Regions from separate parts of the Kocuria sediminis genome, predicted to be linked through region 2. Evidence: predicted binding sites of a transcription regulator. Region 2 holds the regulator's gene; the other holds the start of a gene.
The links. Region 2 encodes LexA, which represses DNA repair genes until DNA is damaged. Its sites were predicted from a motif close to TCGAACANNTGTTCGA; they were not measured.

Region 1 (3,396 bases), on a different contig from region 2:
CCTCCGGGGGGTCCCAGACCCGGGCGCGGTCGGCGTGCAGCGGTGCGCGGTGGCTGACCTCCTCCCCCGCGTGCAGGCGGCGGACGACGTCGAAGCTCGCCTCGAGGAACTGCTGGCGCTGCTCCTTCTCCGGCCACTCGGGGCTGACCGGGCGCTCGTTGAGTCGCTGCCCGCTGCCCAGGGCGGCCCAGAGCCGGCCGGGGAACATGCGGGCGAGCGTGGCCGTGGCCTGGGCGGTGACCACGGGGTGGTAGCGCCGGCCCGGGGCGTGCACGAACCCGAACGGCAGCTCCGTGGTGGCCAGCGCCGCGCCCAGCCAGGACAGGGCGAAGCCGGAGTGGCCCTGGTGCGGGGACCACGGCTCCAGGTGGTCGGAGCACATGGCGGCGCCGAAACCGGCCAGCTCGGCGTGCCGGACGTCGCGCAGCAGCTGCTCGGGCGGGATCTGCTCGTGGGAGGCGTGGAAGCCGATGGTCGCCATGGGGCCCTCCGGTCGGGGTCGGGTGCGGGGTGGGTGCCGTCGGCCGGCCCGGTCGGCGCGGCCCGGCTCGGGAGGTCCGGTTCGGGAGGTCCGGGTCAGGGGGTCCGGGCCAGGAGCTCCTCGGCGGGGGTGCAGACGTTGCGCAGCTGTCCGATGCCCTCGATCTCGGTGACGACCTCCTGGCCGTCGCGCAGCCAGATCCGGCGGGGCTTCTGGGCCAGGCCCACCCCGGCGGGGGTGCCGCAGGCCACGAGGTCCCCGGGCTCGAGGGTCAGGAACCGGCTGAGGTACTCGACCAGCGCCACGGCGGAGAAGATCATCCGGTTGGTGCCGGAGTCCTGGTGGAGCACGCCGTCGACGCTGCACCGGATGGCCAGCCCCGCCTCGGGGTCGACCTCGTCCGGGGTCACGACCACGGGCCCCACCGGGGTGGTGCGGTCGAAGTTCTTGCCCTGGAACCACTCGGAGGTCCGGCCCTGCCAGTCCCGCACCGAGATGTCGTTCATGATCGTGTACCCGGCGATGGCGGCGCGGGCCTGCTCCGGTGTGGCGTGGCGCAGGGGCGAGCCGATCACCACGGTCAGCTCCGCCTCCCAGTCGATCTTCTCGGACTCCTCCGGCATGGCGATGGGGTCGGTGGGGCCGATGAGCGCGGTGGCGTACTTGGCGAAGATCGTGGGGTGCTCCGGGATCTCCTGGCCGACCTCCTCCGCGTGGTCGTAGTAGTTGAGCCCCGCGCACAGGATCTTGCCGGGGCGCAGCACGGGCGGCGCCAGCTCCTCCGGGGCGGGCGCGGAGCCCGGCTCCCCGGCCAGCCGCAGGTCGCCCCCGGCGAGGAGGGCCCCGACGTCGGGGACGGGCAGGTAGACGGTCTCCCCCGCCTCCTGGCGGAAGGCCTGGGTGGTGCCGTTCCGTCGCACGGTGCCGAGTCTCACGGGTGCCGCCTTTCTGTGCCGCGGGTGCTGCGCCTCCAGGGCTCCCCCGCGCGCGGCGGGCGGGCCCTGCCCTCCGATCCTATGCGCCCCGGGCGCGGTGGCCGGCGCCCCTAGGCGCAGCGCACCACCTGGGTCCCCGAGGCGCTGGTGGCCGCCAGCAGCCGCCAGCGACCGGTGTCGAGGGTGTGGACGAGCTCGAGGGTCAGCAGCTCCGAGCGGACGGTGAGCTGGACCTGGACCCGCCACATCTGCTGGTCCACCGCCCCGATCCCGCGGTCCTTGGGCAGCCGGGCGTCCTCGGCCCACCACGCCCGGCGCTCGTACCAGCGCACGGGGTCCTGCGCCACCCGGTAGCCCCGTCCGCGCCAGCGCACGGTCACCGGCACGCCGCCGGCGTCGCAGTCCACCTCGACACCCTCCGTCAGAAAGCCCACGACGGCCCCTCCCTTCCTCGGTCCCGGCGCCCGCCGCGCGGCGCGCCCTGTCCCCTGGAAGCTAGAACACCTGTACGACAGGCTAACCCTCCGGACCGCCCCGACGGAACACGTGTTCCCCGCCGGTGACCGCGGCGGCACGGGCCGGTCACCGCCCTGCTCCGTGCTCCGGGAAGGGCCGGGGAAGCATGGACAAGACCAGCGAAATGGATACGCTGAAAGCACGGAGGGCTTGCCCCGCGAGACCCCCCGGGTCGTCCCCTGTCCCCTCGCCCGACCCGCGCCGGAGCACCCGGCGCCGACATCACGGAGGCCTCCATGACCGGAACCATCACGCTGATCGCCCGCACGGCGGAGAACACCAGGACTCCGGCCGTGTCCCTGCGTCCGGCCACCCCGGAGGACGCCGAGAGTCTCGCCCAGCTCTACTACTCCTCCTACGAGCAGGGCGGGGTCTCCAGCCTCGAGGAGGCGCGCACGGTGATCCGGGGCGTCTTCGACGGCGAGTACGGGCCCTTCCTGCCCGAGGCCTCGCCGGTGGTGGTGGACGACGACGGGACCATCGTGGCCGCGGCCCTGGTCCTGGCCCGGCGCGTCGGCGACGACCTGCCCGACGCCCCCTACATCTTCGAGCTGTTCACGGCGGCCTCCCGCCGCCGGCAGGGCCTGGCCGAGCAGCTGGTGCGCTGCGCCATGAGCACCCTCTACGACCAGGGCTACGACCAGGTGAGCCTGCGCATCGCGGAGGACAACGCGGCGGCCCTCGCGCTGTACCTGACGCTGGACTTCAACCGTTGGGTCCCCGAGACCGACTACGAGACGGACTACGTCTGAGCCCCGGCGGGGCCGGGCTCACAGCGTGAGGTCCTCCCGGACCGGGGGCTCGGCCGCGACGTCCACGAACCGGGCCCAGTGCAGGCGCACGGCCACGAGCCGGGTGCTGTCCTTGCCCGTGGCGCCCGGGTGACGGGACTCCAGCAGCTCGCCGGCGTCCTGCGCCGCGGGACCCGCGAGCACCGCCGCGCGCCCCTCGAGCTGGAACTCCTGGCCGTCCCCCGAGACCACCACCAGGGAGACCCTCGGGTCGGCCCGCAGGTTCGCGTACTTGCGGCTGCGCTCGTTCGTGCCGAAGACCAGCCGCCCGTCCTCGTGGGCCGCGAGGTTGATCCACGCGGACTCGGGGCAGCCGGTGCCGCTGTTGGTCGCCACGACCCCGCCGCCGTGGGTCCGCACGAAGTCGCGGACCCGGCGGAGGGCCTCCCCGGCGCTCAGAACAGGCTCCGCTGCGGGAGGACGAGCTCCGGGGAGTTGTTGCGCACGTTGCCGACGGCCGGGTCCACCGGGTCGAGCATCCACCGGGCGGCCGTCCGGTGCGCCTCGGCCCGGACCAGGTCCACCAGCTGCGGGGCGTCGTCCTCCCCCGGGCGCAGCCAGTCGTCGACGTGCTCGGGGGCCAGCGGGATCGGCATCCGGTCGTGCAGCTCGTGCAGCTCCGTGAGCACGGGGTGCTCGGCGGAGGGCTCCGGGGAGTCGGTGGTGAGGATCG
Region 2 (3,396 bases):
CCAGGCGGCGGCCGTGGCCCAGATCCGGGACGCCGCCCGCACGGTCATGAGCGAGTCCAAGGGCGGCTCCGGGGGCGAGAAGGACGGGGACGCCGGACGGCAGATGGCCCGCTCGCGGGTCAGCGACGTGCTGGAGCTGGCCGAGCGGATCCTCGCCGCCGCCGACTCCCGCGAGGTGCTGTGGATCTCGCGGCAGGGCGGCTGGGAACCCGGCCGCGGCTACGTCCCCGCCGAGGACACCGACCCGGCCACCCTGCACGTCGCGCCGCTGTCGGTGGCCGGGACCCTGCGGGAGGGCCTCTTCGACGGCCGGACCGTGGTGCTGACCTCGGCCACCCTCTCCGTCGGCTCCTCCTTCGACGCCGCCGCCGGGGCCCTCGGCCTCCGCGGCGAGGGCGCCCCGCGCTGGGAGGGCGTGGACGTGGGCAGCCCCTTCGACTACCCGAAGCAGGGGATCCTCTACCTCGCCAAGCACCTGGAGAAGCCGGGCCGGCGCCTGACCGAGGCCCAGCTGGAGGAGATGCTCGCCCTGCTCGAGGCCTCGCGCGGCGGGGCGCTGGGCCTGTTCTCCTCCCGACGAGCGGCGGAGGAGGCCGCGGAGGCCCTGCGCGGGCGCACCGACCTGCCGATCCTCTGCCAGGGGGAGTCCTCGCTGGCGGGACTCGTCCAGGAGTTCACCGACGACCCCGCCACGAGCCTGTTCGGGACGATGAGCCTGTGGCAGGGCGTCGACGTCCCGGGGGCCTCGTGCCGGCTGGTGATGATCGACCGGATCCCCTTCCCGCGCCCGGACGACCCGCTGTCCACGGCCCGCAGCCGGGCGGCCGAGCGGGCGGGCGGCAACGGCTTCATGTCCGTCTCGGCGACGCACGCGGCCGTGCGGCTGGCCCAGGGCGCCGGCCGGCTCATCCGCGCCGGCGGGGACCGCGGGGTCGTGGCGATCCTGGACTCCCGGATCGCCACGGCCCGCTACGGGGGGTTCCTGCGGGGGTCGCTGCCGCCGCTGTGGACCACCACGGACCGCTCGGTGGTGCTCGGGGCCCTGGCGCGCCTGGCGACGGCCTGACCCGCTCAGGACACGGCACGGGGCCCGGCCGATCGGCCGGGCCCCGTGCCGTGTCGCGAGCCGGGCAGCGGAGGCCGAACAGCGGATGCCGGACTGCTGATGCCCGACGGCGGATCTCGGGCGGCAGGCGTCAGAGGCTGCGCAGCACCGAGACGACCTTGCCCATCACCGTGGCGTGGTCCCCGAGGATGGGTTCGTAGCGCGTGTTCTGCGGGAGCAGCCAGGTGTGCCCGTCACGCTGGCGGAAGGTCTTCACCGTCGCCTCGTCGTCGAGCAGGGCGGCCACGATGTCCCCGTTGTCGGCGGCGCTCTGCCGGCGGACCACGACCCAGTCGCCGTCGCAGATGGCGGCGTCGATCATCGAGTCGCCCTTGACCCGCAGCATGAACAGCTCGCCGTGGCCGACCAGCTGGCGGGGCAGCGCCAGCACGTCCTCCACGTCCTGCTCGGCGGTGATGGGCCCGCCGGCGGCGATGTGGCCCACCAGGGGCACCATGGTCACGTCCGCGGAGGTGGACAGCTCCGCCACCCCGCCCGGTGCGACGGCGCGCGGACCGCGGGGCGCGTCCGCCGGCTCGTGCGGCCCCTCCGGGACGGCTGCGTCGCGCAGCTGCAGGGGCGCGAGCACCTCCATCGCCCGCGGGCGCTTCGGGTCCCGGCGCAGGTAGCCCAGCTTCTCGAGCTGCGAGAGCTGGTGGGTGACGCTGGAGAGCGAGGCCAGGCCCACGAGGTCGCCGATCTCGCGCATCGACGGCGGATAGCCGTGCTCGGCGATGGAGCGCTGGATCGCCTCGAGGATGGTGCGCTGGCGCACGCTGAGACCCCTGCCGCGCGCGCGGGTGCCGGAGCGCGCGGCCCGGGCGCGGGACTCCTCGGGGGTGGGGGGCTGAGCCATGGGAGCGTCGTCCTTTCGCGTCCGGCTGGTGGTGCCTCCGGTGCGCGCCGGCCCCGTTCCGATGTCGGACCCGGATGCTTCGATGGGTCCCAGCCAGCGGGAAGCCGGGGTGTCGGAACGCGTGCCGGCCCGAGGCCCGAACGTGCTCCCAGCCTAGGCGACACGCCGTGTGTCTTCAAACATATGTACGACCGGGTGTCGACAGCCTTCGCAGACCCATGCTAGACATGGGTCATCGGTATTCGAAAGTATGTTCGATCGCATGCAGGCCCGGACGGGCCGCCGGTCGGACCGGTGTTCGAGATCGCCCGCTCCCTGCGGGAACGTCAAGGAGTTCATGTCATGAGTGCCAGTGCCACCCTCAGTGCCGTCGCCGCGCGCCGCCCCCGATCCCTCGGCGGCCCGGCACGCTCGGCTCGCCGGGCCCGCGCGTCGGCAGGGGCCTCCCGCGCTCCGCTGGTCCTGACCCGGCGGGGCCGCCTGGTGCTGCTGGGCCTGCCCGTGCTGGCCGGCTCCGCGGCCCTGGTGGTGCTCGCCGTGATCTTCCTCGTCCCGTCCACGGCCACGGCCACCAGCGAGCCCGTGACGGGCCCCGGGACGGAGCTGGCCACGGTGCACCCCGGGCAGAGCCTGTGGGACCTCGCCGTGCAGGCGGACCCGGAGCGCGACCCGCGGGACGTCATGGACGAGATCGTGGAGCTCAACGACCTCGACAGCTCCGTCCTCCAGGCGGGCCAGCTCGTCGAGGTCCCCGCTGCCTGAGCGGCGGCCCGTCCGCCGGCCCGTCCGCCGGAGCGGGTGCCGGGCCGCCGCCGGGCACCCCGCCCCGGAGCGCGCCGGGCATCGGTAGGGTCGAGGGCATGAGCACCGGCGCCCTCCACCCGCGTCCCGACCGCGGGACCTCACCGACCCCCGGGTCCGCCGGCGCTGCCCGGCGGCCTGCCCGGAGCCGGTCGAGCACCGTCCGGCCGCTGCTGGCCGGCGCGATCTGCAGCGAGGTGGCCGCCTCACTGGCCCTGAAGGCCGCCCTGGAGCACCCCGGCTGGTACCTGCTGGTGGTCACCGGCTACGGCGCCGCGTTCGTGCTCCTCGCGGCGGTGCTGCGCCGCGGTCTGCCCGTCGGCGTGGCTTACGGCATCTGGGCGGCGACGGGCGTGACGCTCACCGCCCTCCTGGCGGCCCTGGTCTTCGGGGAGGCGCTGAGCCCGCTGGTGCTCGCCGGCATCGTCCTGGTCGTGGCCGGGGTGCTGTGCGTGGAGGTCGGCGCCCACCGGGCCGCCCGGGACGGCGGCGCCTGATGGCCTGGCTCTACCTGACCGGGGCGATCCTCACCGAGGTCACCGCCACCCTGTCCCTGCGGGTCGCCGCGGAGGGCCGCCGGCGCTGGTACGCCGCCGTGGTGGCCGGCTACCTGCTCGCGTTCACGTTCCTCGCC

Region 1: GMA12_RS06540 (DUF6504 family protein) is a predicted target of LexA. The motif match lies at 1,913-1,928, and genes of this name have one in related genera.

Annotation. Positions count from the first base shown of each region.
Region 1 is NZ_WOGU01000004.1:191,617-195,012, forward strand. Features, by position in the region: gene GMA12_RS06530 (TIGR03885 family FMN-dependent LLM class oxidoreductase) at 1-481, opposite strand, end outside; gene GMA12_RS06535 (fumarylacetoacetate hydrolase family protein) at 577-1,416, opposite strand; gene GMA12_RS06540 (DUF6504 family protein) at 1,527-1,850, opposite strand; gene GMA12_RS06545 (GNAT family N-acetyltransferase) at 2,169-2,684, shown strand; gene GMA12_RS06550 (pyridoxamine 5'-phosphate oxidase family protein) at 2,703-3,122, opposite strand; gene GMA12_RS06555 (SOS response-associated peptidase) at 3,119-3,396, opposite strand, start outside.
Region 2 is NZ_WOGU01000008.1:37,330-40,725, reverse strand. Features, by position in the region: gene GMA12_RS10620 (ATP-dependent DNA helicase) at 1-1,066, shown strand, start outside; gene lexA (transcriptional repressor LexA) at 1,197-1,880, opposite strand; gene GMA12_RS10610 (LysM peptidoglycan-binding domain-containing protein) at 2,304-2,723, shown strand; gene GMA12_RS10605 (DMT family transporter) at 2,822-3,259, shown strand; gene GMA12_RS10600 (DMT family transporter) at 3,259-3,396, shown strand, end outside.